Regions from separate parts of the Mesorhizobium sp. C277A genome, predicted to be linked through region 1. Evidence: predicted binding sites of a transcription regulator. Region 1 holds the regulator's gene; each other region holds the start of a gene.

Region 1 (9,975 bases):
CCGAGGAAGAGGTTGGCGGCAGCGTCGACATTGTCGGCCAGCGCAAGCGTCTGGTAGATCGTTTCGATGCCGTATTTCTTGGCGTCGCGCGGATTGGAGATCGAGGCCTCCTGGCCGTTGACCAAGATCTGGCCGGCATCGCGCTTGTAGGCGCCCGACAGGATCTTGATCAGCGTCGACTTACCGGCGCCGTTGTGGCCAAGCAGCGCCACCACTTCGCCCGGGAAAAGATCGATGGACGCATCGTCGACGGCGCGAATGCCACCGAACGCGATCGAGATGTTGCGCATGTCGATCAGTGGCGTACCGGTGGGAGCAGTTTTTTCCATAATCGTTCCTCCCTAGACGCGCTTGCGGTAGACGGTGTCGAGCCAGACGGCGATGACCAGGACAGCGCCAACGACAATGCTCTGCAGCGGCGAGTCGATGCCGAGCAGCACCATGCCGGATTGCAGCGACTGCATCAGTAGCGCGCCGAGCATGGCGCCCATCACCGTTCCGGCGCCGCCCGCGAGCGACGTGCCGCCGATGACAGCGGCCGCGATCACCAAAAGCTCGTCCAGTGTGCCCAGCGCATTGGTTGACGCATTGAGACGGGCCGACGAGATCGCCGCGCTGATTGCAGCCAGCACACCCATGATCATGAACACCTTCATGGTCACCCAGCGCGTGTTGATGCCGGCGAGTTCCGCTGCCTCCGGATTGCCCCCGATGGCGAAGACATAGCGGCCGAAACGCGTGCGCTTGGTGATGAACGTCATGATGATGCCGACAATCACCGCCATTAGCACCGGTATGGCGATGCCATGCGCGATGAACAGCCCGCCTTCGGGAACGGTGATGCCGTTCTGCTGTGCGTACTGGCGCACGATGCCGATCGGCCATGGATAGGAATTGGCGATCCACACGGCGCCGAGGATGGCCGCGCAAGTGACCACGCCAAGCAAGGTCTCGGCCCAGACGGGGCGCAGTGGAAAGCTGAAGCGCTTGCGCTGTGAGCGACCGTTGAGCAGCGCGAAGGCGACCGCCGCGCAGGCGACGATGCCGACGATCCAGCTGGCAGCGGCGCCAATCGAGCCGCGTGGTCCGCCGCCCATCAGCTGGAAGGTGGCGTCGAGTGGCGCGACCGTGCGCCCGCTGGTGATGAGCCATGCCATGCCACGCCAGACCAGCAGGCCACCAAGCGTCACGATGAAGGCCGGAACCTGCATATAGGCGATGATGAAGCCCTGGAACGCGCCGATCAGCAGACCAAGCACCACGCCGGCGGCAAGCGCGACGACCCAGAGCCAGGGGTTTCCAAGCTGGAAGCCGATGACGCGAATCAGGAATTCGGCCTGTGCCACGCCCATGATCATGCCGATCACGCCTTCGACGGAGCCCACCGAAAGGTCGATGTTGCGCATGACGATGACCAGTACCATGCCGGTCGCCATGATCGCGACCGAGGACGTCTGCACCGACAGGTTCCAAAGATTGCGCGGCGTCAGGAAAAGCCCACCCGACAGGATATGTATGCCGACCCAGATGACCAGCAGCGCGCCGACCATGCCGAGCATGCGCGTGTCGAGCTCGGTCGCTTTCAGGAACCGGGCGACCGCGCCGAGTTCAGACGCTCGTGCCGTATCGGCCTGCGGATTTGAGGTCGTGTCGGTCATGATGTCCTCCAGCGGCTTGCCGTCTGGCGCGGATGCCGGACCACAGCCTAGAAGTTTGCCGCCGATGGCGGAAACACACAATTCTCGTAGAGAAAACGCCGCGGCTTGACAGCCGCGGCGCCTCATTTCTTCAAGTCGTCGAGATCAGTTGCAAGCCGCGACGCTGCCGGCGGCGACGCCTGTGCAGACTTCGTCCTTCTTGATCCAGCCGGCGTCGATGACGACGTTGAGGTTGTCCTTGGTGATCGCGACGGGGGTCAGGAACAGCGACTTGACGGTGTTGCCGCCAGGCGTGGTGAAGTCCTTGGCGCCGGCAATGTCGCCCGTCTTCTTGCCATCGGCAAGCTGCGAGGCGATCTCGGCGGCGTTCTTGCCGAGTTCGCGCGCGTCTTTCCACACCGACACCGTCTGCGTGCCGAGCGCGATGCGGTTCAGGGCGGCATGGTCGCCGTCCTGGCCCGAGACCGGAACCGTTCCGGCAAGGCCCTGCGCCGTCAGCGCGGCGACAACGCCGCCGGCGGTGCCGTCATTGGCCGCAACCACGGCATCGACCTTGTTGTCATTGGCGGTCAGGAACTGTTCCATGTTCTTCTGGGCGTTGGCCGGCAGCCAGCCATCGGTATAGGCCTCGCCGACATTCTTGATCTTGCCCGAGTCGATGGCTTCCTTGAGCACTTCCATCGAGCCCGAGAACAGGAAATCGGCATTCGGATCCGAGCCCGAGCCCTTGATGAAGACATAGTTGCCTTCGGGCTTCGCCTTGAACACTTCGCGGGCCTGCATGCGGCCGACTTCCTTGTTGTCGAAGGTCAGGTAGAAGACGTCCTTGTTCTCGATCAGGCGATCATAGCCGACGACCGGAATGCCTTCGTCCAGCGCCTTCTGCACCGCCGGGCCGATGGCCGAGGCGTCCTGCGCCAGGATGATCAGCGAGTTGGCGCCCTGCGAGATCAGGCTTTCGACGTCGGTCAGCTGCTTGCCGGGATTGGACTGCGCGTCGGCCGAAATGTACTTGTCGCCGGCGGCTTCGATCGCCGTTTTCATCGCCGCCTCGTCGGTCTTCCAGCGCTCTTCCTGGAAGTTCGACCACGACACGCCGATGACCTTGTCCTTCGCCTGCGCGACCGACATCAGCGCCAGCGACATGGCGACACCCGCCAGCATGGCGGCTGCAAATCTGTTCATTATAACCCTCCCTGCGCCGCCCACGGCGCGACAAAACCGGCCCGAAGGCCTGCACAAAGAGGCTCCATTTTTTCGAGCCTCGAAAAAATACTGGTTCAATGATAAGGCACTGTCAACATCGATTATGATGGATTCTGATGGCGTTGCCGAATTTTTTCGAGCTCCGCAATAAACAATGACAGGGCTGCCGGCGTCTGCCAATATTTGGCTGGTGCCGTCGAACGCCTTCACTATCATGAGGCGCGAGGAGGCCGGGAGGAAAACAAATGTCGGTTGGGATCCGCCACGACGATCTGCGCCGTCGCAACCGTGCGATGGTGATTTCGGCCGTGCGCCGGGCCGGCCAGCCGTCGCGGACCGAGATTGCGGCGACCACCGGCCTCAGCCATTCGACGATATCGGCAATCTCGTCTGATCTAATTCAAGAAGGCATCCTGATTGAAGGCAAGCCTGGCGAGACCGGCTCGCTGAAACGCGGCCGGCCGCAGGTCGGCCTTGGCCTCAACCCGGAAGCGGCGGCGGTCATGACCGTGGTGCTGTCGCTGAACTTCCTCTCCGTCACCGTCATCGACTATGCCGGCCAGGTGGTCGCGGAAGAACAGCGCCGGCTCGACACGCTGACCATGCCGCGCGACGAGCTGATCGGCGAATGCGTAGCAATCGTCGGGCGGCGTCTCGCGGACCCGGACCTCGATGTCCAGAGCATCGCCCGCATTGCCATGGGCATCCAGGGCATCACCGATTCGCAGGCGCGGGCCATGCTGTGGTCGCCAATCACGCCACTGACCGACATTGCCTTCGCCGACATGTTGGAAGCGGAATTCGGCATTCCTGCCACCATGGAGAACGACTGCAATATGATGGCGGTGGCCCTGCAATGGCGCCAGCCCGAGCGCTACCGCGACAATTTCATCGCGATCCTCTTGTCGCACGGCATCGGCATGGGGCTGGTGCTGAAAGGCGAACTGTTCACCGGCACCCATTCCTCGGGCGGCGAGTTCGGCCACATGATCCACCGTCCGGGCGGCGCGCTCTGCCGCTGCGGGCGGCGCGGCTGCGTCGAGGCCTATGCCGGAAACTACGCCATCTGGCGCAGCGCCAAAATGATGAGCGAAGATGCCGAGCCGGTCGATATCGGCGACGCTGATATGCGCGCACTCGCCGCGCGCGCCCGCGAAACCGATGGCCCGGAGCGCGAAGCCTATCGCAAGGCCGGTGAGGCGCTCGGCTTCGGCCTCGGCAGCCTGTTTGCGCTGATCGACCCGGCGCCTGTCGCCATGGTTGGCGTCAGCGCCGCCGCCTTCGACCTGATCGAGCCGGCATTGCGCGAAGCGATCGCCCAGACCGCCGGCGGCCAGCATTCGAAATCGATCTCCTTCGACACCGAGCCCAACGAGCTGCCGCTGATCCGCGAAGGCTGTGCCATGCGCGCGCTCGGCTTCGTCGATCAGGAGATTTTCGCGCCGGGCATTCAGGCCAAATCCGGCAAGCATGTCGCCTGAATGGCCGGCAACGGCGCGACGCGCAGCATCCTAGTCTTCCCTGATCGCGTAGCCGGCGCCGCGAATGGTACGGATGACATCCGGCATGCGGCCGTTGTTGACCGCTTTGCGTAAGCGCCCGACATGGACGTCGACGGTTCGCTCGTCGATGTAGATCGTCTCGCCCCAGACATTGTCGAGCAGCTGGCTGCGCGAGAACACGCGGCCGGGATGGCGCATCATGAATTCGAGCAGCCGGAACTCGGTCGGTCCGAGCCTGATCTCGCTCTTCTTGCGGTAGACACGGTGCGACTCGCGGTCGAGCACGATGTCGCCGACCTTGAGCACGCTGGACAGCACTTCCGGCTTGGCCCGGCGCAGCAGCGCCTTCACGCGCGCCATGAACTCCGGCGTCGAGAATGGCTTGACCAGATAGTCGTCGGCACCGGTGGACAGGCCGCGCACGCGATCGCTTTCCTCACCGCGCGCGGTCAGCATGATGATCGGCAGCCGCTCGGTTTCGGGCCGCACTCTAAGCCGCCGGCAGAGCTCGATGCCGGAAACAGCGGGCACCATCCAGTCGAGCACCAGGAGATCGGGCACGTTTTCCTGCAGGCGGATCTCGGCCTCGTCGCCGCGTGTCACCACCTCGACGTGATAGCCTTCGGATTCGAGGTTGTAGCGGAGGAGCACGCCTAGCGGCTCCTCGTCCTCCACGACCATGATGCGTGGCGCGATCATAGGCAGTTCACCCTCATCAGGCCGGCGTGGCCATCGCCGTCTCGTCCTGCTTCGGACGATTGGCGGGCAATTGCTGGCCGGTCAGCACATAATACGCATTTTCGGCGATGTTGGTGACATGATCGCCGATGCGCTCAAGATTCTTGGCGCAGAACAAGAGATGCGTGCAGGCGGTGATGTTGCGAGGGTCTTCCATCATGTAGGTCAAGAGCTCACGAAACACGGACGTGTATTTGACGTCGATGCGCTCGTCGTCATTCCTAAGTTTTGCAAGAGCTGCCGCATCGGTGGCGGCATATTCCTCGACGACGCCTTGCACCTGGATCAGCACCAGCTGCGCCATGGCATCGATGGAGTGCGAGAGGTCGCGCGGCGTGACGCTCAAGCCCACGGTGCCGACGCGTTTGGCGATGTTCTTGGCGAGATCGCCGATGCGCTCGAGGTCGCCGGCCATGCGGATCGAGCCGACCACGGCGCGCAGATCGTTGGCCATCGGCTGGCGCTTGGCGATCAGCGTGATGGCGCGGTCGTCCAGTTCGCGCTGGCGCGCATCCATGATGGCGTCGTCGGAAACGACACGCTGTGCCAGCGCATTGTCCGAATTGAGCAGCGCCCTGGTCGAGCCGCTGACCATCGAGCCTGCCAGATCGCCCATGTCGCGGATCAGCTTGCTGATCTGCCCGAGCTCTTCATCGAAGGAGGCGACGGTATGTTCACCCATGATCTTGGTCCTCGTGCCTGAAAATTCACCCGCCGGACGGCTCAGCCGAAGCGGCCGGTAATGTAGTCCTGGGTGCGCTTGTCGTCGGGGTTGGTGAACATCTTGTCGGTGGCGCCCTCCTCGACGAGATAGCCGAGATGGAACATCGCCGTGCGCTGCGACACGCGCGCCGCCTGCTGCATCGAGTGGGTGACGATGACGATCGTGTAGTTCTGGCGCAGTTCGTCGATCAGCTCCTCGACACGGGCGGTGGCGATCGGATCGAGCGCCGAGCAGGGCTCGTCCATCAGGATCACCTCCGGCGACACGGCGATGGCGCGCGCGATGCACAGGCGCTGCTGCTGGCCGCCGGACAGGCCGGTGCCGGGCTCCTGCAGGCGGTCCTTGACTTCGTTCCAGATCGCCGCCTTCTTCAGGCTCTGCTCGACGATCTGGTCCATGTCGGACTTGCGCTTGGCCAGCCCATGGATGCGCGGGCCGTAGGCGACGTTCTCGTAGATCGACTTCGGGAACGGGTTGGGTTTCTGGAACACCATGCCGACGCGGGCGCGCAGTTCGACGACATCGATGTTCTTGTCGTAGATGTCGTCTTCATCGAGCGTGATCTTGCCGGTCACCCGCGCCAAATCGATGGTGTCGTTCATGCGGTTGAGGCAGCGCAGGAAGGTCGACTTGCCGCAGCCGGACGGGCCGATCAGCGCCGTCACCTGGTTCTGACGCACGTCGAGATTGACGTCGAACAACGCCTGCTTCTCGCCGTAGAAGACGCCGACCTTGTCGCCGCGCATCTTGATGACTTCGTTCGACTTGGCGTTCATTTTGTCGCCCACTGCATTCTCAAGGGACTGTTCGGTCATGATGTTCATACCAAATTGCCTTTTTTCTACCAGCGCCGCTCGAAGCGGCGCCGGAGCACGATCGCGGTGATGTTCATGGCCATGAGGAAGACGAGCAGGATGATGATGGCGCCGGACATGCGCTCGACAAAAGCGCGCTCAGCCTCGTTTGCCCACATATAGATCTGAACCGGCAGCGCGGTCGCCGGATCGAAAGGCGTCGTCGGATAATCGGCGACGAAAGCGACCATGCCGATCAAGAGCAGCGGTGCTGTCTCGCCGAGCGCACGCGCCAGGCCGATGATGGTGCCGGTAAGGATGCCTGGGGCGGCAAGCGGCAGGATGTGATGGAACACCATCTGCATCTTGGAGGCGCCGAGACCTAGGGCCGCCGAGCGGATAGACGGCGGCACCGCGGCGAGGGCGGCGCGCGTGGCGATGATTATGGTCGGCAATGTCATCAAGGTCAGCACCAGGCCGCCGACGAAGGAAGCCGAGCGCGGCATGCCGAGGAAGTTGATGAACACGGCAAGGCCAAGCAGACCGAAGACGATCGACGGCACCGCCGCGAGATTGTTGATGTTGACTTCGATCAGGTCCGTAAAGCGGTTCTTCTTGGCGAACTCCTCCAGATAGATGGAGGCGGCGACGCCGATCGGCAGCGCCAGCAACAGCACGATCACCATCATGTAGAACGAGCCGATGATCGCCACGCCCATGCCCGACGTTTCGGGCCGGCTGGAGGCGCCATAGGTGAACAGGCCGGTGTTGAAATGCTCGGCCATCACGCCGTCGGCTTTAAGCTTGTTCATCCAGTCGATCTGCTGGTTGGACACCTTGCGGCGCGCTTCATCGACGCCGAGGTCGATCTGGCCCTTGAAGGCCGAGTCGAGGTTCGCGGCAGCCAGGATGTCGACGTCACGCGTCCTGCCGATCACCGACGGATCGGCGGAGACGATGTCGCGCAGCTGGACGCGGGCGCCTTCCGACAGGAAGCCCTTGAGCTTCAGCATCATCGGCTTGTTGGCCGGATCGATGCCGAGCTTGGCCACCAGCGCGTTTTCGGCGAGCTTGGGATAGTTCGCCTTGATCAGCACGGTAGGGTCGGTCGCGCGCTTGCCGGAGGGATCGATCACCTTCTCGTCGAAGGTGACCGGCAGCGTCACCGTCGTCTGCCAGAAGGCGGTGTAGCCTTTCGAGACGATGGTGATCAGCATGATGGCCAGGAACGCCAGGCCCACCGAGATCGCAATCACGCCATAGATGCGGAACCGGCGTTCGGCGGCATAGCGCGCCTTCAGCCCGATGTCGCGGCGCGGTCGCGCGACGGCGCCCGCCATCGTGTCCAGGGGGATGTCGGTCATTCGTACTGCTCCCGGTACTTGCGCACGATGTAGAGGGCGACGATGTTCATCACCAGCGTCAGCGCGAACAGCGTCAGGCCGAGCGCGAAGGCGACCAGCGTCTGCGGCGAGTTGAACTCGAGGTCGCCGGTCAGCTGGTTGACGATCTTGACGGTGATGGTCGTCATCGCCTCGAACGGATTGGCCGTCAGATTGGCGGCGACGCCCGCCGCCAGCACGACGATCATCGTCTCGCCGATGGCGCGCGACGCCGTCAACAGCATGGCGCCGACGATGCCGGGCAGTGCCGCCGGCAGGATCACCCGCTTGATCGTCTCGGAGCGGGTGGCGCCGAGGCCGAGCGAGCCGTCACGCATTGCGCGCGGCACCGCGGTGATGATGTCGTCGGACAAAGAGGACACGACCGGGATCAGCATGACGCCCATCACCAGACCGGCGGTGAAGATGCTCTGGCCCTGGATGAAGGGCGAGCCGCCGGTGAGTGCCGCCGACAGGTCGCGCAAGAACGGTCCGAGCGTGACAACGGCGAAGATGCCGTAGACGATGGTCGGAATGCCGGCCAGCAGTTCCAACGCCGGCTTGACCACCGAGCGCACACCGCGCGAGGCATATTCGGACATGTAGACCGCCGACATCAGCCCGACCGGCACTGCGACCAGAAGCGCGACGGCGGCGATGTAGAGCGTGCCGGCGAGTAGCGGGATCAGGCCGAACTGACCCTGGCTGCCGCCGGAACCGGCGGCGGCGAAACGCGGATCCCACACCGTGCCGAAGAAGAAGCTCATCGGCGATACGCTCTCGAAGAAGGTGATCGTCTGGAACAGCATCGACAGCACGATGCCGACCGTGGTCAGGATGGCGATGGTCGAGGCCGCAAGCAGCCCCCACAGCATCAGCTTCTCGACATTGTTGCGCGCCCTGGCGCGCGGCGCGATCTGCCTCAGCGCATAGAAGGCGCCGGCGACCGACAGCGCGAAGGTCAGCACGGCGCCGAACAGGCCGAGCCGGTCCTGGACCTGGTTCGCCTCGACCGCGATCGGGATCATATAGTCCTGTGTGTCGCTGGCCAGTGCCACGCCCTTGGCGGCGAGCAGCGGCTGCAATTCGGCGAAAGTAGCGGGAAGTGCGGTATCGCCATCGAGCCGGCGCAGGCCCTTGGCCAGGCTCTTCACCAGGCTGGCGTCGAGCGCTTCGCTGGCCACCTTTGTGTCGGCGGTGCGCTCGGGCAAAGCGGCATGGATGTGCCGGTCGAGATAGAAGGAAGAGCCGATATCCCAGACGGCGAGCAGCAGGACGGCAGGCAGGACCGCGAGCAGAAAGGCCCACCAGCCATGATAATGCGCGCGCGAATGCGGCTTGACCTTGCCGGTATCCTGCGCCGCTGCGCGCTGGCGGCCGATCACAAAAGCGACCACGCCTATGGCGATGACTATGGCGAGTACGAGCAAGGACGACATCACCCACCCCAGGGAAAATTCAGATCGCCGCCACCGTTGCGGCAAGCGGCGAAATCAGGGCGCGGATTTGGTCCGCGCCCTGATCCGGTCGGTTGATTACATCGTCTTTCCGGCGGCGAAGGCGTCGCGCTGGCCCTGACGTTCGGCGTCGGGAGCGGAAACCAGGCCGTACTGGGCGAGCGGGCTTTCCGGGCCGATCATCTGGTCATCAAGGAAGAACTCGACATATTCCTTGAGGCCGGGAACGACGCCCAGATGCGCCTTCTTGACGTAGAAGAACAACGGCCGCGACACGGGGTACGTGCCATCGGCGATGGTCTGCGTCGAAGGCACGATGCCTTCCACGGTAGCGACCTTCAGCTTGTCGGCATTGTTCTCGTAGAAGGCGAGGCCGAACACGCCAACGCCGGTCTTGTTGGAGTCGATGCGGGCCAGCGTCTCGGTGTAGTCGCCATCGATGTCGACAGCCTTGCCGTCCTTGCGGATGGCGATGCAGGTCTTGCCGATTTCCTTGTCGTCGGCGATGCCGGCA
Region 2 (9,975 bases), 3.6 Mb from region 1:
TCACAAGCCGGCCATGTCTTCTTATCACCCGGCAATATCCCGTCAGATCATGGCCATGCCGCCGTTGACGTGGATGGTCTGGCCGGTGACGTAGGCTGCCTCGTTGGAGGCGAGATAGGCGACGGCCGACGCCACTTCAACACTCGTGCCCATGCGGCGCGTCGGGATCGCGGCCATTATCGCGTCTTTCTGCTTGTCGTTGAGCTTGTCGGTCATGGCCGATTCGATAAAGCCCGGGGCGACGCAGTTGACGGTGATGTTGCGGGTGGCGATCTCCTGCGCCAGCGACTTGGAAAAGCCGATCATGCCGGCCTTGGAGGCGCAATAATTGGTCTGGCCAGGATTGCCGGTGACGCCGACCACCGAGGTGATGTTGATGATGCGGCCATGGCGGCGGCGCATCATCGGATGGGTCAGCTCGCGGGTGAGCCGGAACACGGCGGTGAGGTTCACCTCCAGCACGCTGTCCCAATCCGCGTCCGCCATGCGCACGAACAGGCCGTCCTTGGTGATGCCGGCATTGTTGACCAGTATGTCGACGCCTTCGAGTTCGGCTTCGGCCTTCTGGCCAAGCGCCTTGACCTCGTCACGGTCGGCTAGATTGGCCGGGAACAGCTTTACCCGGTCGCCGAGTTCGCCGGCCAGGGTCTCCAGTTTCTCGATGCGGGTGCCGTGCAGGCCGACAATGGCGCCTTGCGCATGCAGCACCCGGGCAATCGCCTCGCCAATGCCGCCCGATGCGCCGGTGACGAGCGCCTTGCGGCCGGTCAGTTCGAACATTTTCTTCTCCTGATCTTAAGGGAACACCCTTCCCACGGGAGGGGTTGAATCGCCAGTGGATTATGCAAGCGCGGCCAGCGCCGCCTCGACATCTGGCGGCGTGCCGACGGCGGATGTGGCGATGTCGCGGTTGATCCGCCGCGCCAGGCCGGAAAGCACCTTGCCGGCGCCGATCTCAAACAGCGTGGCGACGCCGTTGGCGCCGAACCACTCCACCGTTTCGCGCCAGCGCACGCGGCCGGTGATCTGCTCGACCAGGCGGCGCGCGATCTCGTCGGGGTCGCTGGTCGGGGCTACAGTGACGTTGGAGACGACGGGCACGACCGGTGCATTCTTGGTCACGTCGGCCAGCGCCTCGCGCATGACATCGGCCGCCGGCGCCATCAGCGCCGAATGGAAGGGTGCGGAGACCTGCAGCATCAGCGCCCGCTTGGCGCCCTTTTCTGTGCACAGTTTCGCGGCGAGTTCCACCGCCGCCCTGGCGCCGGAGATCACCAGCTGGCCGCCGCCATTGTCGTTGGCGATCTGGCAGACTTTGCCGGATCCCGTTGCGGCCTCGGTGCAAGCGGCTTCGACGTCGGGCTGTTCCAGTCCGATGATCGCCGCCATGGCGCCCTCGCCGGCCGGCACCGCCGCCTGCATGGCGTTGCCGCGGATGCGCAGCAGCCGGGCAGCATCGGCGACCGAAACGAAACCGGCCGCGGCAAGGGCGGAATATTCGCCGAGCGAATGACCGGCAACGTAGGCAACCTTGTCCTTCAGCGAAAAGCCGCGCGCTTCCAGCGAGCGGATCGCCGCCAGCGAGACCGCCATCAGCGCCGGCTGGGCATTGGCAGTCAGGGTCAGCGCCTCTTCCGGGCCTTCCCAGATCAGTTTCGACAGCTCTTCGCCCAACGCATCATCGACTTCCTCGAACACCCTGCGTGCCTCGGGGAAGGCGTCGGCGAGGTCCTTGCCCATGCCGACAGCCTGGCTGCCCTGTCCCGGAAAGGTGAATGCGACGGCCATTTGGGCGCTCTCCAGCGGCTGATTTTTCCTGCCTGTGACGCAAGGCGGACCGTCAAGTCAAGCCCGGAGGCGGCATTTCGGCTCTCGCTTGAACCGGAGCTGACCTCGAGTCCCTGTTCCCAAAGGCTTTTTGCCGATCACACCTGATGAAAACCGCTCACGAATCGTTTGCTGGCTCTTCTTATTTTCGCCACAGGCGCTAGCTTTTGCATGACAGTTCTATGACAGAACGGTGGCGCGAGTGGAAATACGCGTTGCTTGGGCCGGGGGAAGAGACGTGGCTAGGATCAGGAAGGGCGCGGCCGTACCCGCGCCACAATTCTTGGAAGACGATCCGTCCACCGGCTACCTGCCGGGGCGCAGATGGCCGGTCATCCGCTACGGTCTGGTCACGCTGCTTGCCTCCGCCATCCTGGTGTTCGCCATCGAATGGATCGTGCGCGGCGACTTCTTCGGCACGGTCGACTTCTTCCTGCAGCCATTCAAGCCGGGCTGGACCACCATCATTGTCTTTGCATTGGTGCTGATGGGACTGGACGCCGTGCTTGGCCGCAGTCACCAGAGCCTGATGATCGTGGCGCCGCTGACGCTGGCGCTGGCCTTTGTCGGGCATCAGAAGTCGCATTATCTCGGCGATCCGCTCTACCCAACCGATTTTCTTTATTCGCGCCAGATCATGGCACTGATGCCGCTCCTGGTGCGCGAACGGCCCTGGACGGCGCTCGCCATGGCGGTCGGCATCGTCGCCGGCCTGTCGCTGCTGATCTATGGCTGGCGGTTGTGGCGCCGCAAGGTTCCGATCCTCAGCCGCAAAGGGCGGCTGGCGCGGCTGACGCTGGCAGTGCCGCTGCTCGCCTTCTTCGTCTCGATCATGGACTACGCCACCTTCTCGTGGACCCGCGACCGGCTGCAGATCATCCCGATCATGTGGGACCAGAAGGAGAACTACGCCTCCAACGGGTTTGCGCTGGCCTTCGCGCTCAACGTGCCGATGGCGCATGTCTCGGCGCCGGCGGGCTATTCCGACAAGGCGATCGACGCGATCGACAGGCCTGCTGTGGCGGCCTCGGTACCGGATGAGAAACCCGACATCATCGTGGTGATGAGCGAATCTTTCTGGGATCCGACCAAGCTGCCCGGCGTCACAATCACGCCTGACCCGATCCCCAATGTGCGGGCGCTGCGTTCCGGCTATATGTTTTCGCCGGAATTCGGCGGCATGACCGCCAACATCGAATTCGAGGCGCTGACCGGCTTTTCCAATGCCTTCCTGCCGGCGGGCTCGATCCCCTACCAGCAATATGTGCGCACACCGACGCCGTCGCTGGCGACCTTCCTGAAAAGCGAGGGATACCGGGCGCGCGCCATCCATCCGGGCACCAACTGGTTCTGGAACAGGGGCGCCGTCTATGCCGATTTCGGCTTCAACGATTTCCGCTCGGAAGAGACGCTGCCGCCACTGGAAAAGCGCGGGCCGCTGGCTTCCGATGCCTCGATGACCGACGAGATCATCGCAGAGGCCGACGCCAGCGAGCGGCCGGTGTTCTTCTTCGCCGTCAGCCTGCAGAACCACGGTCCCTACGAGCCGTACCGCTATTACAATCCGACCCACAAGGTCGCGGCGCCGATCAGCACATGGGCGCGGGAATCGCTGCTCAGCTATGCCGAAGGCTCCGCCGATGCCGATCGCGGCCTCGAGCGGCTGATCGAATGGGCGAAGAAGCGCGACCGGCCGACGGTCATCGCCTTCTTCGGCGACCATCTGCCGCCGCTCGGCCCCGTCTATGTCGAAACCGGTTACCTGAAGGACAATGTCGCGCCGCGCAAGGAACCGACGCCGGCGGCGGCACTGGAGCATCATCAGACGCCGCTGGTCATCTGGTCTAACCGTACCGGTCCGGCGCAGGATATGGGCGCCGTGAGCCCGGCCTTCCTGCCCTACCACATCCTGACAACGGCCGGGATCACGCACCCCTACTACACCGGCTTCCTGGGCGCGCTGCGCGAACGCTATCGCGTCGTCGACCGCAATCTGCTTTTGACACCGTCAGGTGAGGCCACGCCGGACTGGGCGCGGCAGAAGGACGTTGATCCGGCGATCAACGATTACCGCTTGCTGCAATACGACATGATGTTCGGCAAGCGTAAGGCGGCTCCGGATTTCTTCCCCGAAACGATCAACGGTGGTACCCCGCATACGAGTTGATGCCTGGTATTTTTCCAACCCTGCGACGCCAGGACGCTGTCCGGAGCATGCGTTACCCTTGCCTTCCAGACAATTTGCTATATAGACGCCCGCAATCTGCCGGTCCTTGCTGGGGGCTGAACGGAGGGCCGGAGGTTTTACCCAAAACCTTCGTGTGAAGCCAGAAGCGCTTCCGCCTCCCGTGTCTCCGCTCTCGACCGTCTCGAAATGCTCCTTTCTTCCCCGCCCCTTCGGGATCAGCGGGTCAGAGAAGTTGCAGAGGCTTTTGCCGCGAGGATCCGGGAGAGAAACGAAGAAAGGCACTGAACCACTATGGCTTTATACGAACATGTGTTCCTTGCCCGGCAGGACCTCTCGCAGCAGCAGGTCGATGCGCTTGTCGAACAGTACAAGGGCGTCATCTCCGCAAATGGCGGGTCCGTCGGCCGGGTCGAGAACTGGGGACTGAAGTCCCTCACCTACCGGGTCAACAAGAACCGGAAGGCTTACTACACGCTTATGGACCTCAACTGCCCGCCGGCAGCGCTCAACGAGATGGAGCGCCAGATGGGCCTGTCCGAGGACGTGCTGCGTTTCCTGACCGTCAAGGTCGAGGCGCATGAGGAAGGCCCGTCGGCCATGATGCAGAAGCGCGAAGAGCGCTCGGAACGCGGCGGCTTCGGCGACCGCGACCGTGGTGATCGTGGTCCGCGCTCGTTTGGCGACCGTGACCGCGGCGACCGTGGCGATCGTCCGCCGCGCTCATTTGGCGACGCCGGTGGTGATCGTGGTCCGCGCCGTCCGCGCGAAGGCGTTGAAGGAGGTGCAGAATAATGGTCGACATCAATCAGATCCCGACCCGGCGCCCGTTCCATCGCCGCCGCAAGACCTGCCCGTTCTCTGGCGCCAACGCGCCCAAGATCGACTACAAGGACGTGCGTCTTCTGCAGCGCTACATTTCCGAGCGTGGCAAGATCGTGCCGTCGCGCATCACCGCCGTAAGCCAGAAGAAGCAGCGCGAACTCGCCAAGGCGATCAAGCGCGCCCGCTTCCTCGGCCTGCTGCCCTACGTGGTTCGCTAAGACTTTCGAGCAGGCGGTTCGCCGCCTGCTTCCTTCTCCCACGGCGACGGGCGCCGCAGGGGTAATTTGATGATGCATGTCGTTGTCCCAAAACCGGGACCACTCTTGGCGACGTGCATTGAAATCCCGAGTTGAGGTGAAAAGCCTCTAACTGCCGCGACAGGCAGGACAGCGACACCGGCGCCAAGGCGCTCAGAGCTTCCTGACCTGTTCCATTCAATTCGGCGCCGATCCCGCGGTCGGTGCCCAGACGAAGGAATAAGACCATGCAAGTGATTCTTCTCGAACGCGTTTCCCGCCTCGGCCAGATGGGCGATACCGTCAAGGTCAAGGACGGCTTTGCCCGCAACTTCCTCTTGCCGCAGGGCAAGGCGCTGCGCGCCAACGAAGCCAACAAGAAGAAGTTCGAAGGGCAGCGCGCGCAGCTCGAAGCGCGCAACCTCGAGCGCAAGTCGGAAGCCAGCCAGGTTGCCGAAAAGCTCGACGGCAAGAGCTTCATCGCCGTGCGTTCGGCCGGCGAGACAGGCCAGCTCTACGGTTCGGTGTCGACCCGCGACATCGCCGACCTGCTGACCGCCGAAGGGTTCTCGGTCAACCGCAACCAGATCCAGCTCAACCAGCCGATCAAGACTATCGGCGTCACCAATGTGGCGATTGCGCTGCATCCGGAAGTCGAGGTCACCATCAGCCTCAACATCGCCCGCACGGCCGACGAAGCCGAGCGCCAGGCCAAGGGCGAGACGCTGACCACCGCCGAAGCCATCTATGGCGATGACATCAACGACAACGCACGGCCGGAGAACTTCTTCGACCCGAACACCGAGTTCGAAGGCGGCGAAGAAGACAACGCCTGATCCCGCACGGGGCCTGATCGGGAAGCGAGGGGAGCAGCGCTCCAATCACTTCCTCGTCATCCAGCCTTTCTGGACCAATGCCCGGGCCTCTCGCCCGGGCATTTTTGTGCCAAATGGAACTTTTCGAACCCCTATATATTGTTGCAGAATTGGTCCGCCAGTCTGACCGTGAGGGGACATTTGGTGATGAATATTCTGTTGAAGCGCGTTCTCGACCGCCTGGTGCGTACGGGCAATCTGAAAGTCACCGGGCCGAAGGGCTCGACAGTGGTTTTCGGCGACGGCAGCGGCGAGCCGGTGCATATGCACATCAAGACCGCGCATGCCGAGCGCGCCATTACCTTCGATCCGATGCTGGCCGTGCCGGAAGCCTATATGGACGGCGAACTCGACATCATCGAGGGCGGCGTACTGGGTATGATGCGCATCGCCTTCCAGAACATGGGCAGCGGCGGTATCGACGCCACCTGGTCGAAGGCCATCGAGGGTCTGCGCCACGCCTTTCGCCGCCTGCAGCAGATCAACACCGCATCACGGGCGCGCCGCAACGTGCAGCGCCACTATGATTTGTCGGGTGACCTCTACCGGCTCTTCCTAGACGACGACATGCAGTATTCCTGCGCCTATTTCGAACAGCCGGACATGACGCTCGACGAGGCGCAGATGGCCAAGAAACGCCATATCGCCGCCAAGCTCAGGCTAAAGGCCGGCCAGACCGTGCTCGATATCGGCTCCGGCTGGGGTGGGCTCGGCCTCTATCTCGCCAAGGCTTTCGATGTCGACGTGCAAGGCGTGACGCTGTCGACCGAGCAGCACGGCGTCGCCACCGACCGGGCGCATGCGCAAGGCTTGCAGGACCGCGTGCATTTCGACCTCAAGGACTACCGCGAACTCAACGAACGCTTCGACCGCATCGTCTCGGTCGGCATGTTCGAGCATGTCGGCGTCAACCACTTCCGCACTTTCTTCGACAAGTCGGCGACGCTGTTGAAGCCGGACGGCGTCATGCTCTTGCACACGATCGGCCGCTCCGGCGTGCCGTGGGCGACCAGCGCCTTCATCCGCAAGTACATTTTTCCGGGCGGCTACATTCCTTCGCTGTCGGAGGTGATGCCGGCGATCGAGAAGTCGGGCCTTGTAGTCACCGACATCGAGATTCTGCGGCTGCACTATGCCGATACGCTGAAGCATTGGGGCCAGCGCTTTGCCGCCAACCGGGACAAGGCCAAGGCCATCTATGACGAGCGCTTCTGCAGGATGTGGGAGTTCTATCTGGCGGCTTCGGAAGCCGCCTTCCGCTGGCAGGATCTGGTGATCTTCCAGATCCAGATCGCCAAGAAGAACGACACGCTGCCGATGACGCGCGACTACATGGCCAAATGTGAAAAGGCGCTCGAAATGCGCGAAATGGGGCATCGTCAGGAGGCGGCGGCCGCCGAGCCTGCTGTCGCCAGGTCTGTGCCTGCCAGGTCCGTTGCTGTCAGGTCCGTTGCGGCCAAGCCAGCGCGCCGTCGCAAGGTGGCGGATCGCGAATAACGCCTCGATTGCGATTGCCGCTTGCCATTGACGGCTCTGACACTGAAAAAGGTCTCGTTCTCGCGAGACCTTTTTTAATGACCTGCCTGCCCACCATCGCCACCACCCTTGTCGAGTTCGCCCGCGCCTCGGTGCTCGCGCCACGCGGAGCCTGAGCGTGGAACTCCCCGCCTCGCTGCGACAAGGCGTCGAGCGCCTGCTCGAAACGATACCGCTGGCGGTGCTGCGCCAGGCGGCAAAGACGCTGTCTGACCGCTACCGCGCCGAATTGCGCGACGGCCGCCTGCACATGGCCGAAGAGATGGCGGTAAAAGCCTATCTGGCGACGCGGCTGCCGGCGACCTACGCGGCGGTACGGGCCGGTCTCGACGAACTCGCCTATGCGCGGCCCGATTTCCAGCCAACGAGCTTGCTCGATGTCGGCGCCGGTCCTGGCACGGTGCTTTGGGCCACTACAGACCTGTGGCCCGACCTCGAAGAGGCGGTTCTGGTTGAAGCAAGCGCCGCGGTGCGCAAGGTTGGCCAGTCGCTCGCCCTTGATACCATCGCCACCAGGATGGACTGGCGCGCCGGCGACGTGACCATCGACCTTGCCGATCTCAAGCCTGCCGATCTGGTCACCTGCGCCTATGTGCTGGACGAGATCGCGCCGGCATCGCTGCCGAAGCTTGTCGGCCGGCTCTGGCAGTTGACCGGCGACACACTGCTGATCGTCGAGCCCGGCACACCGGCCGGCTGGCAGCGCATCCTGGCAGCGCGCAGGCAATTGCTGGAGGCCGGGGCGCATGTGCTGGCGCCTTGTCCGCATGAGGCGCCCTGCCCGCTTGAGCCCCCCGACTGGTGTCATTTTTCGCGCCGCGTCGCCCGCTCGCGCCTGCATCGCCTGGCCAAGGACGCCGACGTGCCGTGGGAGGACGAGAAATTCATCTACGTCGCGGCTTCGCGGCAACCCGCGCCTGCACGTCAGCCCCGCGTGATTGCGCCGCCGAAATCGGGCTCCGGCAAGGTGCTGCTCAAACTGTGCCAGCCGGATGGCGGCGCCGGCGAGACACTTTTCACCAAGCGCGAGGGCGAGTTGTTCAAGGCAGCGCGGCGACTGGACTGGGGCGATACATTGGACGGAAGAAGCGGATAATCACCAGATTGTTCTTGCTCTGTTCCAACGACTCGGATAAAAGTCAGCGCCTTTCTGAGTCAACCGGAATCGGGGCGCGGAAACACTCTTCTGTGGACGGTTTGCCGCCCCTGTGAACAACGGGCATCGAGGTTGATTGGTCGTGCGGTGATGCAGAAAGGTCAGCACCGATTTATCTCGTTCTGATATCGAGAAGCCGGGATCAAAATCGGGGACATCATGGCAGAGGCAGCGCGAAAATTCGGCGTGGCGGAGCAGCAACCGCTTTATCGTGAAGCGCCGAACAACATCGAGGCCGAGCAGGCGCTGCTCGGCGCCATCCTCGTCAACAACGATGCCTTCTACCGCGTCTCCGACTTCCTCAAGGCCGGCCATTTCTACGAGCCGCTGCACCGGAAAATCTTCGAGGTCGCGGCCGAGCTCATCCGCATGGGCAAGGTGGCGACGCCGATCACGCTGAAAACCTTCCTGCCGGCCGACGAGAAGGTCGGCGACATGACGGTGGCGCAATATGTGGTTCGTCTGGCGGTCGAAGCCGTCACCGTCGTCAATGCCACCGATTATGGCCGCGCCATCTACGATCTGGCCACGCGCCGGGCACTGATTACCGTCGGCGAGGACATGGTCAACATCGCCTATGACGCGCCGGTCGACATGGCGCCGTCCGAACAGATCGAGGATGCCGAGCGGCGGCTGTTCGAACTGGCCGAAACCGGCCGTTACGACGGCGGCTTCGAGAGCTTCACCGACGCGGTCAAGACCGCCGTCGACATGGCCAACGCCGCCTATATGCGCGACGGCCATTTGTCGGGCCTCGCCACCGGCATGCGCGATCTCGACCGCCGCATGGGTGGCCTGCAGGCGTCGGATCTGATCATCATTGCCGGCCGTCCGGGCATGGGCAAGACGTCGCTCGCCACCAACATCGCCTTCAACATCGCCGAGATGTATGAGCCGGCGCAGCAGGCCGACGGCTCGTTCAAGGCAGCCAATGGAGGCGTCGTCGGCTTCTTCTCGCTGGAAATGTCGTCCGAGCAGCTCGCCACCCGCATCATTTCCGAACAGACGGAAATTTCGTCGTCAAAAATCCGCCGCGGCGAGATTTCGGAGATGGATTTCGAAAAGCTGGTCGCCTGCTCGCAGACCATGCAGAAGATCCCGCTGTTCATCGACCAGACCGGCGGTATCTCTATCGCGCAGCTGTCGGCGCGGGCGCGGCGGCTGAAGCGTCAGCGCGGCCTCGACCTCATCGTCATCGACTATATCCAGCTGATGCAGGGGTCGAGCGCGAAATCGTCGCAGAACCGGGTGCAGGAAATCACCGAGATCACCACCGGCCTCAAGGCGCTGGCCAAGGAACTCTCCGTTCCGATCATCGCGCTGTCGCAGCTGTCG
Region 3 (9,975 bases), 1.5 Mb from region 1:
ACGAGCTGTTCCAGGTGTTCGAGAATCTCTTGGAAAACGCCTGCAAATACGGCCAGCCTGGCGGACGCGTCACGGTGTCGATCGCGCGGGGCGAGGCCGGCCCGGAACCGGGCATCGATGTAACCATCAGGGACTACGGCCCGGGCATCCCGGAAGAGCACATACCGCGCATTACCGAGCGCTTCTATCGCGTCGACGTGGAGAGCAGCCGCACGCAGAAAGGCACCGGTCTTGGCCTGTCCATCGTCAAGCATATTCTGACGCGCCACAACGCCCGGCTTTCGATCAAGTCGGAGGTTGGCAAGGGCGCGGCGTTCACGGTCCATTTGCCGGCAGGCTGAGGCGGTACTATCTGCTAACTGCCTGTTTCTTCTTTCTGTCATCCGGCTAGCGTATCAGAACAGGGGTCGAGGAAACGACTCAAAAGGCCAAAGATTTAAGGAAGGCATTTCGCCCATGCAGTCCGTACACATTGTCAGCGCCTATGACGAAGAGCTGAAATACCTGGCGAAGCGCATCGCTGCGATGGGCGGCCATGCCGAGCGCATGGTCGAGCAGGCGATCCAGGCGCTGGTCAATGCCGATCCCGGCCTCGCCCAGAAGGTCATTCGTGACGACATCGTGCTTGACGATGGCCAGCGCGAAATCGACGACAAAGCCATCGTCATCATCGCCAAGCGCCAGCCCATGGCGACGGATCTGCGCGAGATCGTCGGCGCCATCCGCATTTCGGCCGACCTCGAACGGGTCGGTGACCTCGCCAAGAACGTCGCCAAGCGTGTGGTCAGCGTCATTGACGGCCGCCAGCCGACCAGCCTGTTTCGCGGCCTCGAGGCGCTTGCCGAACTCGCTTTGACCCAGCTCAAGGAAGTGCTCGACGTCTATGCCTCGCGCTCGGTCGAGAAAATAGGCTTCGTTCGCGACCGCGACGACCAGATCGACGCCATGTACACCTCGCTGTTTCGCGAGCTTTTGACCTACATGATGGAAGATCCGCGCAACATCACGCCGTGCACGCATCTGCTGTTTTGCGCCAAGAACATCGAGCGCATCGGCGACCACGCCACCAACATTGCCGAGACGATCTACTACATCGTCACCGGCGAGCAGTTGCCGGCCGAGCGTCCAAAGGGCGACAAGACCGACAAGATTGCCCTTCCGGCGCTGCCGGTGAAGTGATCGCGCACCCCTCGAACGCTTAATCATATTGCGCTAAACTACCCCGATGTTAGCGTCTCGGTTCCTGGCCAAGGCCAGGCGCTCAGGAGGCTGCGATGGAATATGTCCGAGAGTTCAAGCCGGCGCCGGCATCGTCCGGCATCATCGCGTCGAGCGTCTACACCGCCGGCAAGCGCATCGCCGACATTCCGATCGAGGAAGCCGGTGAATGGGCCAAGAAGTCGGGCCATGTCGTCTGGATCGGGCTGCTCGAACCCGACCGCGAGCTTCTGCTGCGCGTCAAGGCGCAATTCCATTTGCATGAGCTGGCGATTGAAGACGCCGAACATCCGCACCAGCGGCCGAAGATCGAGCAATATGGCGATGCGCTGTTCATCGTTGCCCGCACTGCACAGCTGATCGACGGACGCGTCACCTTCGGCGAGACGCATCTGTTCGTCGGCTCGGGCTATATCGTCAGCGTCAGGCATGGTCCCTCGACCTCATACGCCGCCGTGCGCCAGCACTGGGAAAGCTGTCCGCACTCACTGGCCAAGGGCGAGGATTTCGTCCTCTACGCCATCCTCGACTTCATCGTCGACAACTACATGCCGGTGCTAGAGCAGATCGAGGACGAGGTCGAGGCGATCGAGGACAGGGTGCTGCTGAAGCCGATGACCGGTCCCGACATCGAGCGGCTCTATATGCTGCGCCGCGATCTGTTGCGCCTGCGCAATGCGGCGCTGCCGCTGGTCGAGGTCTGCCGCCGGCTGACCAGCGCCGACCTGCCGCAGATCCATACCGCCATGCATCCGCTGTTTCGCGATGTCACCGATCATATCCGCACCGTGCAGGAAAAGATCGACAGCCTGCGCGAGGTTCTGGCCTTCGCTTTCGAAGCCAGCCTGCTGGTCGGCCAGAGCCAGGAAACCGCGAACACCAAGAAGCTGGCCTCATGGGCCGCGATCCTGGCGGTGCCGACGGCGCTCGCCGGCATTTACGGCATGAATTTCGACGACATGCCGGAGCTGAAGATGCAATACGGCTATCCCGTCGTATTGGTCTCGATCGCGCTGATCTGCTCGTTTTTGTATTGGCGATTTCGGAAGAGTGGGTGGCTGTGATGGTAGGCAGTAGGCAGTAGGCAGTAGGCAGTAGGCAGTAGGCAGTAGGCAGTAGGCAGAATAAGGTAGCGCCTCACGAGCGCTACCCCATTCCCTACTGCCCAGTCCCCAATCCCTATTCCTAACTACCGGCTTCTGCGCCGCTCTGAAGCCGGCTGGAACGCCACCCTTGCGTGGTACTTGCAGTAAGGTCCGGTTTCGGCCGCCTCGTTGCCGCAGAAGTTGAAGTCTTCCGACAGCGGGTCGCCATTCGGCCATTTGCAGGTGCGCTCGGTGAGATCGGTGAGCTGCAGATGCCGCGAGATCGGCACGACGACGTTTTCGACCGGGCGGATGTAGTGGCGCGCCACTGGCTCGGCGTCGAACTGCGCCTGCAGCGCGTTCGCCCCGATCGACGTCGTGACATGGCGCTGCGTGGTTGCGGCGCGAGGCACCGATTTCTGGATCGAAGATCCCTGCGTTGTCTTCTTCTGACGCGCCGGCGTCGCGGTCGAGCGTCCGCGGCCCGACAGCTTCAGCCGGTGCACCTTGCCGATGACCGCGTTGCGGCTGACCCCGCCGAGTTGTGCGGCGATCTGGCTTGCGCTCAAGCCCTCCGACCACAGTTTCCTGAGAAGTTCGACCCGCTCGTCAGTCCAGTTCATGAGACCGCGCTCCTGCTAAGTGTGCGGCAGCCGGAATCCATTCCCGACCCGGCAATCTTTGCCGGGGCAGACACCACATATATTAGGTGATTAGGTCCGCCGCACGAAATCTAGTTATTTCCGGACTACAATTACCTCATGTGTTGACTCGGTGACAAGAGTCCCAGGTGCAACACGAATCGGTTTTTTAGGTTTTCCCCAACTTGCCCGGTCGCTTATGAGCCGGCGTCTCGTCGGGAGCTTGCCGCGCGCCTCTGCGCGACGTTTTCGTTGACTTCATGGCCGAAAAACACGATAAGCCGCAAAGGCCGCCGCTTTGGCGGCTTTTTTGATTTTTCCGGTACCGGAGACGCATATAATGAGCGGTTCGGCGCTTTACGAGACCTTTGCCCGCGCCCCTTTGGCCTTCGACCATGGCGAAGGCACCTGGCTGGTTACCGACAAGGGCGAGCGATATCTCGATTTCGCTGGCGGCATCGCGGTCAATTCGTTGGGCCACAGCCATCCGCATCTGGTCTCGGCGCTGACCGAACAGGCGGCCAAGCTCTGGCACGTCTCCAATCTCTACGAGATCCCGGGGCAGGCCCGGCTCGGCGAGCGGCTGGCTGACGCCACCTTCGCCGACAAGGTGTTCTTCACCAATTCCGGCGCCGAGGCGCTCGAATGCGCGATCAAGACGGCGCGGCGCTACCAGTTCGTCAAGGGCCATCCCGAGCGCTTCCGGGTCATTACCTTCGAAGGCGCCTTCCACGGCCGCACGCTGGCGACCATCGCCGCCGGCGGCCAGTACAAATATCTCGAAGGCTTCGGCCCCAAGGTCGAAGGCTTCGACCAGGTCGGCTTCGACGACATCGACGCCGCCGAGAAGGCGATCACACCAGAGACCGCCGCGATCCTGATCGAACCGGTACAGGGCGAGGGCGGCATCCGCCCGGTGCCGACGCAATCCTTGAAGCGGCTGCGGCAGCTCTGCGACCAGCATGGCCTGCTGCTGATCTTCGATGAGGTCCAGTGCGGTATCGGTCGCACCGGAAAGCTGTTCGCGCATGAATGGACCGGCGTGACGCCCGACATCATGGCGATTGCCAAGGGCATTGGCGGCGGCTTCCCGATGGGCGCGTGCCTCGCCACCGACGACGCTGTCGTCGGCATGACGGCAGGCGTGCATGGCACCACTTTCGGCGGCAATCCGCTGGCCATGGCGGTCGGCAACGCTGTGCTCGACGTCGTGCTGGAAGACGGCTTCCTCGAAGACGTCCAGCGCAAGGCATTGCTGATGAAGCAGGGCCTGGCGGCGGTCGCCGACGAATTTCCCGATGTCATCGAAGGCATCAGGGGCAGCGGCCTGATGCTTGGCCTGAAATGCGCCATGCCCAACACCAAGGTCAACATGGCGCTGCGCGACCAGCATCTGCTGGCGGTGCCGGCAGGCGACAACGTCATTCGTCTGCTGCCGCCGCTGACCGTCACCGACGCCGAGATCGGCGAAGCGCTCGATCGCATCCGCGCCGGCGCCAAGGGCCTGACCGACGCCATCGCCGCGGCCGCCGCGAAGTAATCCCGAGAACCATTCCCGATGAGCCTTCGCCATTTCACCGATCTTTCCGCCGTTTCCGAAGGCGATCTGCGCCTGATGCTGGACGATGCGGTGGTGCGCAAGGCGCGCCTCAAGGCCGGCGAACGGACCAAACCGCTCGAAGGCAAGGTGCTGGCCATGATCTTCGACAAGCCGTCGACGCGCACGCGCGTGTCCTTCGACGTCGGCATGCGACAGCTCGGCGGCGAGACCATCATGCTGACCGGCACCGAAATGCAGCTCGGCCGCTCCGAGACCATTGCCGACACCGCCAAGGTGCTGTCGCGCTATGTCGACGCCATCATGATCCGCACCACGTCGCATGAGCGGCTGCTCGAGCTGACCGAGAATGCCACGATTCCGGTCATCAACGGGCTGACCGACGACACCCATCCCTGTCAGCTGATGGCCGACATCATGACCTTCGAGGAGCATCGCGGTCCGGTTGCCGGCAAGACCATCGCCTGGACCGGCGACGGCAACAACGTGCTGCATTCGCTGCTCGAGGCCTCGGCGCGGTTCCGCTTCAACCTGAACGTCGCAGTGCCGGAAGGCAGCGAGCCGGCGCAGAAGCACATCGACTGGTCGAAGACCAATGGCGGCAAGCTGCACTTCACCCGCTCGCCCGAAGAGGCCGTCGACCAGGCCGACTGCATCGTCACCGACTGCTGGGTGTCGATGGGCCAGGAACACCGCGCCCGCGGCCACAATGTCTTCTCGCCCTATCAGGTCAATGCGGCGCTGATGGCCAGGGCCAAGCCCGACGCCCTGTTCATGCACTGCCTGCCGGCGCACCGCGGCGAGGAAGTGACCGACGAGGTCATCGACGGTCCGCATTCGGTGGTCTTCGACGAAGCCGAGAACCGGCTTCACGCCCAGAAGGCGGTTTTGGCCTGGTGTCTGGGCGCTTGATCTCCAGGCGCTTGATCTCCAAGCGCTTGATCCGGGGCGGCGTGATGCCTATTTGCGCCCCATCACGCAAATCAAGCGCGTTTGGACGCATGCACCCCCCCGGGCCGCATGGCCGCGCCCTGGAGCTTTGTCATGTTGGAAACGCATCAAGTGACTGAACATCACCCCAAACTCGGCGAGTTCGGCTATGCCGGCGACGATCATGTCGTGCCCTTCGAGGTAGGCCCGCTCGACGTGCGCGGCCGCACCGTGCAGCTCGGGCCGATGCTCGACGCCATCCTCAACCGTCATGACTATCCCGAGCCGGTCGCCCGCCTGCTGGCGGAAGCCTGTGTGCTGACGGTGCTGCTCGGCACTTCGCTCAAATTTGAAGGCAAGTTCATCCTGCAGACCCGCACCGACGGGCCTGTCGACATGCTGGTCGCGGATTTCTCCACGCCCTCGGCATTGCGCGCCTATGCGCGCTTCGATGCCGACCGGCTGGAGGCCCTGGTGGCCGCAGGCCAGACCTCGCAGCAGACGCTGCTGGGCAGCGGCGTTTTGGCGCTGACCATCGACCAAGGCGCGCACACGCAGCGCTATCAGGGCATCGTCCAGCTCGACGGCGAGACGCTGGAAGACGCCGCGCGCACCTATTTCCGCCAGTCGGAGCAGATCCCGACCGACCTCCGGCTGTCGGTGGCCAAGCTGCTGACGCCCGGCCCCGGCGGTGCGCGCGAGCAGTGGCGCGCCGGCGGTATCCTGGCGCAGTTCCTGCCGCAGTCACCCGAGCGCATGCGCGTGCCGGACATTTCGGGCGGCGACGGCGATCCGCGTGACGTGACGCAGGAGCCGGCCGACAATTCGTGGCGCGAGCTGGTGGCGCTGCTCGGCACCATCGAGCCGACCGAGCTGATCGACCCGACCATCGGCGCCGAGCGGCTGCTCTACAGGCTGTTCCACGAACATGGCGTGCGCGTCTTCGGCGGCGTGCCGGTCGCCGACCAATGTTCATGCTCAAGGGACAAGATACGCGGCATCCTCGAGGGGTTTTCCGCGCAGGAGATCAAGGACAGCACCGAAGATGGCGGCATCCACGTCGCCTGCGAGTTCTGCTCGAAGCAGTACGACTTCGACCCGGCGGAGTTTGCAACTCAGTAGCATCTCTTCCTTCTCCCCGTTCACGGGGAGAAGGTGCCCGAAGGGCGGATGAGGGGCAGCGCGAACTTTGGTGAATGGCCGCGCATAGCCTACGTCATGTGCGTGGAAGATAACCTCATGAGTCCGGCGGCGCCCCTCGTTGCACTGCCGGGCATTTCTCCCCGTATAGAGATGGGGAGAAAACCCCTAATTCACCGTCCGCCGCGTCCCCGGCAGATCCAGCGAAAACGCGGGAATAGCGACGTCGAACGTCTCGCCCTTTTTGTTGCGCATGGTGTAGTGGCCGACCATGAAGCCGGAGGGCGTCGAGAGCGGGCAGCCTGACGTGTATTGATAGCTGTCGCCGGGATTGAGCTCAGGCTGGTCGCCGACCACGCCGGCGCCGCGCACTTCCTCGATCCGGCCGCTGCCGTCGGTGATGTGCCAGTAACGCGACATAAGCTGCACGAAATCGTCCGACTGGTTGTCGATCGTCACCTGGTAGCCCCAGACATAACGGTTCTCCGCCGGGTCCGAGCGGTCCTCCAGGTAGAACGGTCTGACCTGCACTTCGATGTTGCGCGTGACGGCGCGATACATGGGCTGCTCCGGTTGCGCGGCAAGGAACATTTGTCGCGCTATGCGGTTTGATACGCGCACAACGGCATGTCCTGCCAGCCTCAAAGCGGAGGTGCCGACAAACAATGTCATTTAAGTGACACATGACAGTGTTGGTGTGCGCAAACCTTGCCGGCGACTCAAGGCCCATCTGTCGACTGACAAAGCAGCCGCGAGCGGCTTTTTGGAGTGACCAGATCTCATGGAACTAGCTCTCACAGCCGCCTTCGCTTCCTCCGCTTTGCTTCTTTCCAATCTCGCCAGCATCCTGCTTGCTTCGTCGAAACTGCAAGCGCGTCGCCTTATCCCTCCGCCGTCCGACGAGCAGCCACCGGTCTCGATCGTCGTACCGTCGCGCGGCGTGGAGCCGTTCACACAAGAGACGCTGCAGCGAGCCTTCTCGCTCGACTGGCCGCGCTACGAACTGATCTTCTGCGTCGCTCACGCCGACGATCCCGTCGTCAAACTGATAAACAGGGCGATCGTCCTGTTTCCCAACGTGCCGGCCCGGCTGCTGATCGGCGACGACCGCGTCAGCAGCAACCCGAAGCTCAACAACTGCGTCAAGGGCTGGGAAGCGGCGCGCTATCATTGGGTTATTCTGGCGGATTCCAACGTGCTGATGCCTAGGGATTACGTCCAGCACCTGATGGCGGCCTGGCGGACCAATACCGGGCTTATCTGCTCGACGCCGATCGGCTCGCGGCCGGATGGCTTCTGGGCCGAGGTCGAATGCGCGTTTCTCAACACGCTGCAGGCGCGCTGGCAATATGCCGGCGAGGCGCTCGGTCTCGGCTTTGCCCAAGGCAAGAGCATGCTGTGGAACAAGCCGATGCTCGATACCAGTGGCGGTATCCGTGCGCTGGCCGCCGAGATCGCCGAGGATGCTGCTGCAACCAAGCTGGTCAACGGACTGGGCCTGCGCGTCAATCTCGTTGCCTCGCCTTTCGAGCAACCACTGGGGCAGCGCCGACTTCCCGACATCTGGTCGCGCCAGGCGCGCTGGGCGCGGTTGCGCCGCGTCACTTTCCCGCTGTTTTTCGCACCCGAGATCCTGACCGGCGTCGCCGTGCCGTTGGCGTTGGCGCTGGTGGCGGCCGCAAGTGCCGGCATCAGCCTGCCGGCCACGGTGTTGGCCGTGCTGACGGCGGCCTACATTCCCGAATGCGCGCTGGCCGCGGCCAAGGGCTGGCACCTGTCGCTGCGCATGGTCCCGGCGATGATGGTGCGCGACATGATGCTTCCCGCCATTTGGGCGCGCGGCTGGCTGAGCGGCGCCGTCGACTGGCGCGGCAACATCATGACCATCGGCACCAAGACGGCCGAACTGGAAGAGGTTTCGTCGGGAGCGTGACGCCTCGCGGCCTATCCGGCTGCCTTCAGCGCCTGCGCAACGTCCTCCAGCAGATCGTCCGTATCCTCAAGACCGACCGACAGCCTGAGCGTTCCCGGCCCGATGCCAAGCTCGGCGCGAGCTTCGTCGCTGAGGTTCTTGTGCGTGGTGGTCGCCGGATGGGTGATCAGGCTCTTGGCGTCGCCGAGATTGTTGGAGATCAGCACGATGTCGAGCGCGTTCTGCAAGGCGAAGGCCGCCTGCTTGCCGCCCTTGACGTCGAGGCAGATCAGCGTCGATCCGCCCGTCATCTGCTTCTTGACGATGTCGGCCTGCGGGTGGTCGGCGCGGCCGGGATAGATGACGCGGGCGATTTCCGGCCGTCCTGCCAGGAAATCCGCGATCTTGGCCGCGCTTTCCGTCTGCTGGCGCACCCGAACCGGCAGCGTCTCCAGGCCCTTGAGCAGCGTCCAGGCGTTGAACGGCGACAGGCTCGGGCCGGTGTGGCGGAAATAGTCGTGCAAATTCTCGTCGATCCATTTCTTGTCCGACAGGATGATGCCGCCGAGACAGCGTCCCTGGCCGTCAATGTGCTTGGTCGCGGAGTAGACGACGATATGGGCGCCGAGCTGCAAGGGCTTCTGCTGCAAGGGCGTGGCAAAGACATTGTCGACGATCAGCCTGGCGCCGATTGAGGTGGCGAGCGCCGCCACCGCTGCGATGTCGACCACTTCCAGCGTCGGATTGGTCGGGCTTTCCAGGAAGAACAGTTTCGTGTTCGGCCGCACCGCCTTTTCCCAGTTGGCGATGTCGGTGCCGTCGACCAGCGTTGCCTCGATGCCGTATTTCGGCGCCAGCGTCTCCACCACCCAGCGGCAGGAGCCGAACAGCGCGCGCGCCGCAACGATATGGTCGCCGGCCTTGGCGCTGCACAGGAGCGCTGCCGTCACCGCCGCCATGCCGGACGCCGTGGCGCGCGCATCTTCGGCACCCTCCAGCGCGCACATGCGCTTTTCGAACATGTCGACGGTAGGGTTGGCATAGCGCGAATAGATGAAGCCCGGCTCCTCGCCCTTGAAACGGGCTTCCGCGGCCTGCGCCGTTTCATAGACATAGCCCTGGGTGAGATACATCGCTTCCGACGTCTCGCCGAACTGTGAACGCAGTGTTCCCCCGTGCACGAGTGCGGTCTGAGGCTTCCAGTTACGCTTCTTGGTGCTCATCGCTTTTGTTCCAGACACAAAAAAACCGGCCGCGAAAGTCGCAACCGGTCCATATGGCCTTGCGGCCCGACGGTCCTTTAGCGACTTGTTTAACGTGGCTGCAAGCCGACCGGCCAAATCACCACGGGATAACGACCCTTTAGACCTCACCTGCGCTTGCGTCAATTGCCGGCTTCATTAAGAGGTTTGTACCAGGCAGGTTCCGCAATAATATCCAGCGGTTTTGCGGCAAGAACCTGCCACAAAGAGACCGACCTTGGAGCGGAGC

Evidence for each region. Region 1 encodes PhoB, which activates phosphate uptake and scavenging genes when phosphate is short. Its sites were predicted from a motif close to TGTCATNNANCTGTCAT; they were not measured.
Region 2: the regulator PhoB is predicted to act here: its motif matches at 1,999-2,015, upstream of NKK52_RS04095 (LTA synthase family protein).
Region 3: the regulator PhoB is predicted to act here: its motif matches at 7,239-7,255, upstream of NKK52_RS29170 (ceramide glucosyltransferase).

The regions. Positions count from the first base shown of each region.
Region 1 is NZ_JAMYVW010000002.1:4,457,064-4,467,038, forward strand. It holds gene NKK52_RS21925 (ATP-binding cassette domain-containing protein) at 1-329, opposite strand, end outside; gene NKK52_RS21930 (sugar ABC transporter permease) at 342-1,658, opposite strand; gene xylF (D-xylose ABC transporter substrate-binding protein) at 1,803-2,843, opposite strand; gene NKK52_RS21940 (ROK family protein) at 3,110-4,345, shown strand; gene phoB (phosphate regulon transcriptional regulator PhoB) at 4,376-5,065, opposite strand; gene phoU (phosphate signaling complex protein PhoU) at 5,082-5,786, opposite strand; gene pstB (phosphate ABC transporter ATP-binding protein PstB) at 5,828-6,652, opposite strand; gene pstA (phosphate ABC transporter permease PstA) at 6,670-7,986, opposite strand; gene pstC (phosphate ABC transporter permease subunit PstC) at 7,983-9,443, opposite strand; gene NKK52_RS21970 (substrate-binding domain-containing protein) at 9,540-9,975, opposite strand, start outside.
Region 2 is NZ_JAMYVW010000002.1:835,537-845,511, reverse strand. It holds gene fabG (3-oxoacyl-[acyl-carrier-protein] reductase) at 43-780, opposite strand; gene fabD (ACP S-malonyltransferase) at 841-1,788, opposite strand; gene NKK52_RS04095 (LTA synthase family protein) at 2,066-3,994, shown strand; gene rpsF (30S ribosomal protein S6) at 4,307-4,807, shown strand; gene rpsR (30S ribosomal protein S18) at 4,807-5,055, shown strand; gene rplI (50S ribosomal protein L9) at 5,322-5,909, shown strand; gene NKK52_RS04075 (cyclopropane fatty acid synthase) at 6,096-7,445, shown strand; gene NKK52_RS04070 (small ribosomal subunit Rsm22 family protein) at 7,603-8,580, shown strand; gene NKK52_RS04065 (replicative DNA helicase) at 8,800-9,975, shown strand, end outside.
Region 3 is NZ_JAMYVW010000002.1:5,931,096-5,941,070, forward strand. It holds gene NKK52_RS29130 (ATP-binding protein) at 1-341, shown strand, start outside; gene phoU (phosphate signaling complex protein PhoU) at 457-1,179, shown strand; gene NKK52_RS29140 (magnesium and cobalt transport protein CorA) at 1,275-2,282, shown strand; gene NKK52_RS29145 (GcrA family cell cycle regulator) at 2,408-2,926, opposite strand; gene NKK52_RS29150 (aspartate aminotransferase family protein) at 3,285-4,484, shown strand; gene argF (ornithine carbamoyltransferase) at 4,503-5,414, shown strand; gene NKK52_RS29160 (Hsp33 family molecular chaperone) at 5,523-6,554, shown strand; gene apaG (Co2+/Mg2+ efflux facilitator ApaG/CorD) at 6,741-7,133, opposite strand; gene NKK52_RS29170 (ceramide glucosyltransferase) at 7,354-8,505, shown strand; gene NKK52_RS29175 (O-succinylhomoserine sulfhydrylase) at 8,517-9,707, opposite strand; SAM riboswitch at 9,765-9,842, opposite strand.